DNA from 3 places in the Gordonia prachuapensis genome. Region 3 is predicted to be linked to each of the others. Evidence: riboswitches for the same ligand, from Rfam matches in the RefSeq annotation. Region 3 holds a riboswitch; each other region holds the start of a gene.

Region 1 (2,262 bases), on a different contig from region 3:
GCTCACGAGGCTGGTGACAGGCACACCACCGGTATGACCAGCACGGGCGGCGACCAAACCTGACCTATGTGCCGAGAACAGAAGGAACTGGAAGGTCTGGCGACGCGCCCGATCAGTTCTTCACCAGCCCACCGTCGACGACGAGGTTCTGACCGGTCACCGCCCGCGACCACGGGGACAGGAAGAACAGCACGGCGTCGGCGAACTCTTCGGGCGTGGTCACCGACCGGAGCGGCGTGGAGTCGGCAATGGCGTCGAACACCCCACTCGGAGTTGCAGCGCTGGCGTCAGTGGTGCGCAACAGCCCTCCGGAAACCATGTTGACCGTGATGCCGTCGGGGCCAAGATCGTGCGACATCGTGCGGGTCAACGCGAGCAGCGCCGCCTTCGCCGCCGTGTAATCGTGATACGGCACAACCGGATTCTGCACCAGGTTGGTGCCGATGTTGACGATTCGACCACCGCCGGCCGACCGCATTCCCGGTAGTGCCGCCTGGATGACGTTGAGTGCGCCCCCGACGACGCCGCTGAACTGCGCGTCCAGCTCACCCCAAGAGAGATCGTCGGCGTGTGACCGATGCTCACCGTTGAAGGAGTAGTCCGGCAGCGCATTGTTCACCACTGCGGTAACCGGGGTGCCGAAATGCTCGCCCGCGGCGGCGACCATGTCACGCACCGCATCTCGATCAGTGACGTCGGCGCCGACGACGAATGCCTTGTCACCGATCTTGTCGGCCAAAGCCCGTGCCGCATCACCACTCCGGCGATAGTTGATGACAACGCGGGCCCCCTGGGCGGCGGCCGCCAGGACGATGTGCGCGCCGAGGCCGCGGCCACCGCCGGTGACCAGAACGACATGCTCAGAGGTGGGCACAGCAGACATTCGGACCATCCCTTCGCCGGTGCTAACCGGAGCAGGTTCGACGGGTGTGATCTCAGCCGACCCATGCCGGCACCCCGTGTCGCACCCCATCCGACAGCATCGGGTGGTCGAATGCAAGTTGCGATGGTGCACCGAGAACTACTGGCCGAACCCTTCCAGCAGCTCATCGACACGTTCGGCAACGGGCTCGCGACCGGTGAACAAGCCACCTCTAGGACGAACAGGGCCGTCGCTCAATGCTTCACGAAGCGCCTGCCGCACGACCTCGGCCTCGGAGACGGACCGCCGACGCGCTTCGACCTCGATGGCTCGCTTCAGGTCGTCCGGGACGGACAAGGTCATCGTGAACACAAAACGTATGGTAGTTCCGCTACCGCTCGATCGGCGCCTTGATAACGCCCACTGAACCGAGAACGGCGCCCGGTGGACCGGAAACGGCACCCACTCGACGGAAAGTGGCACCCAGTCGACCGAAAGTGGCACCCAGTCGACGGAAAACGGCGCCCAGTCGACGGAAAACGGCGCCCAGTCGACGGAAAGTGGCACCCAGTCGACAAGATGGACGCATGAGCTCTGCGCAGACCGGCCTGGCGTCGCCACGAGGGTGGACGCGTCGGCAGGCACTGCGCACGATGCTGCTCGCCGGCGCGGCCCTTCCGCTGGCGGCCTGCGGGTCGTCGACCAGCGAGGACGCTGGGCCGCGGCGCGCGTGGGGGGCGTACATCCCCAGCGTCATCCCTGCCTCCGACACATCCCCCTCCCCGATCGACCAGCTGGCCGCGCTCGCCGGCGCAGCGCCCGCGTACCTGCACCGCTTCGCCGCGATCGGCGACTCCGCCCCGACCACCGATCTCGACGCCATCGTCGATGCCGGGGCCACTCCATTGCTGACCCTCGAACCGTGGCGGCCAGACGGCGGGATCGTGCAGCCGCGATATACGTTGTCGCGCATCGCTGCCGGCGATTTCGACGCCGATTTCCGACGCTGGGCCGCCCAACTCGCCGAGTGGGGCCGACCCGTCCTGTTGCGTTTCGCGCAGGAGATGAACGGCACCTGGTATCCGTGGTCGATCGGGGTCAGCGGCAACACGGCGGCCGACTATCGCAATGCGTGGTCGCGGATGCGGTCCGTCTTCGGCGACGAGGGCGTCGAGAACGTGTCGTTCGTCTGGGCGCCCAACGCGCTGACCGTTGCCACCACCGACTTCGGCGACGCCTACCCGGGCGCAGACCACGTCGACTATCTCGCCCTCGACGGCTACAACTGGGGCGACACCCCCGGCCACCACTGGCAGCCGGCGGCAGACCTGTTCTCCCCCAGCCTCGCTCGACTCCGGGAACTCGACGCCGACCTGCCGCTGCTGATCACCGAGGTCGGG
Region 2 (2,262 bases), on a different contig from region 3:
GGCAACCCCATCGCCTCCACCAGATCCCCCACGGAGGCGTCGGTACTCATCTCCCGGGCCTCCCCGTTGACGGTGATCGTCATCATCGAACTCCTCCATCATTCGCGGCGCCGGCGACGCTCTCGGCACGGTCGTTGCCCAATAGCGTCGTCACCACGTCAGCGGTGTACGGCGCCAACAGGATTCCGTTGCGTCCGTGGCCGGTGGCGACGACGACCCGCTCGTCGACTCGGCGGACGACGGGCAGACCGTCGGGGGAACAGGGCCGCAGTCCGGCGCCGGCCTCGATCAGTTCGTAAGTCCGAAGGCCCGGCATCAGCTCCACAGCATCGGACAGCAGGTCCGTCACGCCCCCGACATCCGGGGCGACCGCGGTCTCGTCGAAGGGTTCGTACTGGGTCGCGCCAACGACGACACCATCGTGGCGTGGCACCAGGTACACCGACCGGCCGTGCATGCGAGCCCGCACCACATGCGTCGGCGACGGCACCGACCAGCGGGTGCGGCGTAGCCGCAACACTTCGCCCTTGGCGGCGTACAACCCGAGATCTGCGGCGAGCGCCCGGCTGCCCAGTCCCGCGGCGACGACGATCTCGTCGGCGTCGAGGGCCGACAGATCGGTGACCTCGTCGTCGACGATGTCCCCTCCGCTGTCGGTGATCGCCGTCCGCAGGCGACCGAGCAGCCGACGATTGTCGACGGCGCCTTCGCCGGTGGCGAGAAAGCCGCTGTGCAGTCGCGAGCTCAGTCCCGACTCGAGCTGTCGGATCTCACTCGGGCCGACGGGCCGCAGATCGTCGTGCGCCCGAGGCTGTCGCGCCCAGACGAAGTCGGCGAGGGTCCTGAGGTGCTCGGCGTCGGCGGACGCGGCGGCGACGAAGAGTGAGTCGGTGGCCGCGAGGATCTGCGGGTCGTCCAGCCGCGCCAGCAAGGCCGGCCAACGGCGGACCGACTCCACCGACAACTCCAGCAAAGCGTCCTCGCCGGGGTGCCCCTCTCCCAACGAGCCCAACATCCCCGCCGCCACCCAGGCCGCCCGACGATCGGTCCCGGCGTCGTGGACGCGGACCCGCCAACCGGCATCGATCGCGGCCAATGCGCAGGTCAGGCCGATGACGCCGCCGCCGACGACGGCGAGTTCACGGGTTGTTCGATGGTGTGTGTCGGCATGCGCCACGCAGATCATCCTTCCTTCGCCGGCATTACCCGGATCAGGTCAAACGGTCAGCGGAGGGTCGTTCCGCACTCTCAGCCCGGCGTACCCCGGACTCCCGTGTCGTACTCCTCCAGAGTAGCGGTGACCAGAATCTGCATCGTGAGGGCCGTCCGAGGGGCTATTCCCCTCGGAGCGGCCTGAGGACGCAGATTTTCGTCATGTCCGTGCCGCACGGCCGGACGAGGGAGGCCTTCGTGACGCACGCTCCTTCGTTGCGGGCTCCTCAGGCAGCGGTGGTGACGCACGCTCCTTCGTCGCGGGCTCCTCAGGCAGCGGTGGTGACGCACGCTCCTTCGTCGCGGGCTCCTCAGGCAGCGGTGGTGACGCACGCTCCTTCGTCGCGGGCTCCTCAGGCAACGGTGGTGACGCACGCTCCTTCGTCGCGGGCTCCTCAGGCAGCAGTGGGGTGACGCACTAGCGTGACCATCGTGACCGACATCCGAACCACGAGGATCGCGCGCCTCACCGACTCCCGTCTGTACCTGTGCACCGACGCCCGCCGTGAGCGCGGCGACCTGGTCGACTTCGTGTCCGCCGCGGTGGCCGGTGGGGTCGACATCGTCCAGCTGCGCGACAAGGGCTCACCGGGGGAAGCGGCGTTCGGTGCGCTCGAGGCGCGAGAGGAACTCGAGATCCTGGGGCGGATACGTGAGGTGGTCGACCGCCGTGGCGCGCTGCTCGCCGTCAACGATCGTGCCGACATCGCCTCGCTGGCCGGGGCAGATGTCCTGCACGTCGGCCAGGGCGATCTGCCCGCCGACATGGCCCGGCGGGTGGCCGGAGACGGGATCGCCATCGGCATCTCGACGCACGACACCGACCAGATGCGGCACGCTGTCGACGACGACGATGTCGACTACTTCTGCGTGGGACCGTGCTGGCCGACCCCGACGAAGCCGGGCCGGTCGGCACCCGGCCTCGACCTGGTCGCGGCGGCTGCGGCGACCGGGACCGACAAACCCTGGTTCGCCATCGGAGGCATCGACGCCGATCGCCTCGACGCGGTCACCTCCGCCGGTGCGCGACGAGCCGTGGTGGTCCGCGCC
Region 3 (2,262 bases):
GCTCAGCGAACTGCGCCTCGTCATTGGCGTCGGCGATCGATCCCGGGCGGAGGCCGTCACCGAGCGAGAAGGTGATGTCGTAGCGCGCGAAGATCTCGCACAACTCCTCGTAATGGGTGTAGAGGAACGACTCCTGATGGTGCGCCAGACACCACGCCGCCATGATCGAACCACCGCGCGAGACGATGCCGGTGACGCGTCGGGCGGCCAGCGGCACATAGCGCAGCAGCACACCGGCGTGCACGGTCATGTAGTCGACACCCTGTTCGGCCTGCTCGATCACGGTGTCGCGGTAGATCTCCCACGTCAGCTTGGTGGGATCGCCTTTGACCTTCTCCAGCGCCTGATAAATCGGCACCGTGCCGACCGGGACCGGTGAGTTCCGCATGATCCACTCCCGGGTCATGTGGATGTCCTTGCCGGTGGACAGATCCATGATGGTGTCGGCGCCCCAGCGAGTGGCCCACACCATCTTCTCCACCTCTTCGGCGATCGAGCTGGTGACAGCCGAGTTGCCGATGTTCGCGTTCACCTTCACCGCGAACCGCTTGCCGATGATCATCGGCTCCGATTCGGGGTGACGGTGATTGGCCGGAATCACCGCCCGGCCCGTCGCGACCTCCTCGCGGACGAGGTCGACGTCCACACCTTCGCGAGCGGCGATGAACCGCATCTCGTCGGTAACGATCCCGGCGCGCGCCCACGCCAACTGCGTCGATGCACCGTCGATCGGTTCGGGCCGGTGCCACGCATCCCGTGTCGGTGGCAGGCCCGCCTCGACGTCGATGGTCGCGGTCGCGTCGGTGTACGGACCGGACGTGTCGTAGACGTCGAGATGCTCGCCGTTGGTCAGATGGATGCGTCGCGCCGGGATACGGAGATGGTCGATCTCGCGGTAGTGCTTGCTGCTTCCCTCGATCGGTCCTTGGGTGACCGTCGAGACGGCAGCTTCGGATACACGTGTTCCCATGATTGCGACTCCCTACGCCGGCATTACCCGGACAGGTTCGGGCGGTCGGCGACCGCCTGTCGCCATCTCAGCCCCCGGTGATCGTGGGAGCCCCCGCGCTGTTCATTTGTCGACCACGGAGGGTGCCGTGGTGCACCCCAACCCTACGACGTCGCTGCGTCGGGGGCCGGGCAGGGGCGACGGCGCGCCGACCTACGCCTGCGTAAGGTAGGCTGTGACACGAATCACAAACGACCGTCACCGCTGCCGGAAGGGGAGCTTCGGCAACGGTGATCTGTAGTGCTCAGGAGGGGATCATGCAGCGGAAACATCGACATCGACCACCGCAGTCCGCGCAGGCCATCCTGCAGCAGATCTCGCAGGTCGTCCACAATCCAGACCGGGATCGATTCGAGCTGTGGGTCGCCGGGGACCTGGTCGGCGTCCTGGGCTACAGCAGAGAGACGGTTGGCGGGACGTCGACCATCACGATCCTGCACACGGTCCTCTACGACGAGTACACCGGGCACGGTCTCGGCACCCGGCTGATGGTCGGTGCGATCGGATACGTGCGCGATCAGGGCGCCCGACTGCGGCCGGTGTGCTCGTTCACCAAGTCCTATCTCGATGCGCACCCCGGGATTGTGGCGCTGGCGCCTGCGTGAGGTTGTGCGGGGGGTTTCGATACGCGCCGGGCTCGCAGGCTCGCGCGGCGCTACTCAACCGGCGGGGGATGGCCCGGCTCGCAGGGGTTTCGATACGCGCCGGCTCGCAAGCTCGCGCGGCGCTACTCAACCGGCGGGGAAAGGGCGCTACTCAACCGGCGGGAAATCCGGGCTCGCCTTCTCTCGCTGGCCGAGTAGTCGGCGAGCGACAGCGAGACGACGTATCGAGGCCTCCGCAGGCTAAGTTAGGCTACCCTGACAGAGCTTGTTGCAGTCGAGGGAAGGCCGTTGTCGCATGGCGGAACAGACGAAGACCAAGTCGCGCGGGTGGCAGGGGGCGGTCCTCAAACTCCTCGGTGCCGACGATTACGAGATCACCGTGACCAGCAACGAGCCGGTAACCGACCACTACATCCGCCTCGGCTTCACCGGCGGCGGTCTGCTCACCGAGCGTCCGGTGCACCCCACGATGTGGATCCGCATCTGGTTCGAGAACAAGCACGGCAAGCTGCATCAGCGGGCCTACACGCTGGTCGACCCGGACCCGGCCACCGACTCCTTCTTCCTCGAGTTCGCCATCCACGACGGCGCGGCCGCCCGGTGGGCGCAGGCCGCGCGGCCCGGCGACACCATCTCGTCGACGTTCAT

Evidence for each region. A riboswitch is a leader RNA that binds a small molecule or an ion and turns the genes downstream of it on or off. The one in region 3 is predicted to bind thiamine pyrophosphate.
Region 1: linked by a shared signal. The riboswitch ahead of V1Y59_RS19985 (3-oxoacyl-ACP reductase) and the one ahead of thiC (phosphomethylpyrimidine synthase ThiC) in region 3 are both predicted to bind thiamine pyrophosphate.
Region 2: linked by a shared signal. The riboswitch ahead of thiO (glycine oxidase ThiO) and the one ahead of thiC (phosphomethylpyrimidine synthase ThiC) in region 3 are both predicted to bind thiamine pyrophosphate.

Annotation. Positions count from the first base shown of each region.
Region 1 covers NZ_JAZDUE010000019.1:42,443-44,704, forward strand. The annotation lists gene V1Y59_RS19980 (hypothetical protein) at 1-24, opposite strand, end outside; gene V1Y59_RS19985 (3-oxoacyl-ACP reductase) at 113-883, opposite strand; TPP riboswitch at 874-970, opposite strand; gene V1Y59_RS19990 (ribbon-helix-helix domain-containing protein) at 1,022-1,225, opposite strand; gene V1Y59_RS19995 (glycoside hydrolase family 26 protein) at 1,450-2,262, shown strand, end outside.
Region 2 covers NZ_JAZDUE010000012.1:25,570-27,831, forward strand. The annotation lists gene thiS (sulfur carrier protein ThiS) at 1-83, opposite strand, end outside; gene thiO (glycine oxidase ThiO) at 83-1,177, opposite strand; TPP riboswitch at 1,171-1,285, opposite strand; gene thiE (thiamine phosphate synthase) at 1,642-2,262, shown strand, end outside.
Region 3 covers NZ_JAZDUE010000002.1:272,138-274,399, reverse strand. The annotation lists gene thiC (phosphomethylpyrimidine synthase ThiC) at 1-970, opposite strand, end outside; TPP riboswitch at 963-1,077, opposite strand; gene V1Y59_RS03630 (GNAT family N-acetyltransferase) at 1,267-1,614, shown strand; gene V1Y59_RS03625 (siderophore-interacting protein) at 1,910-2,262, shown strand, end outside.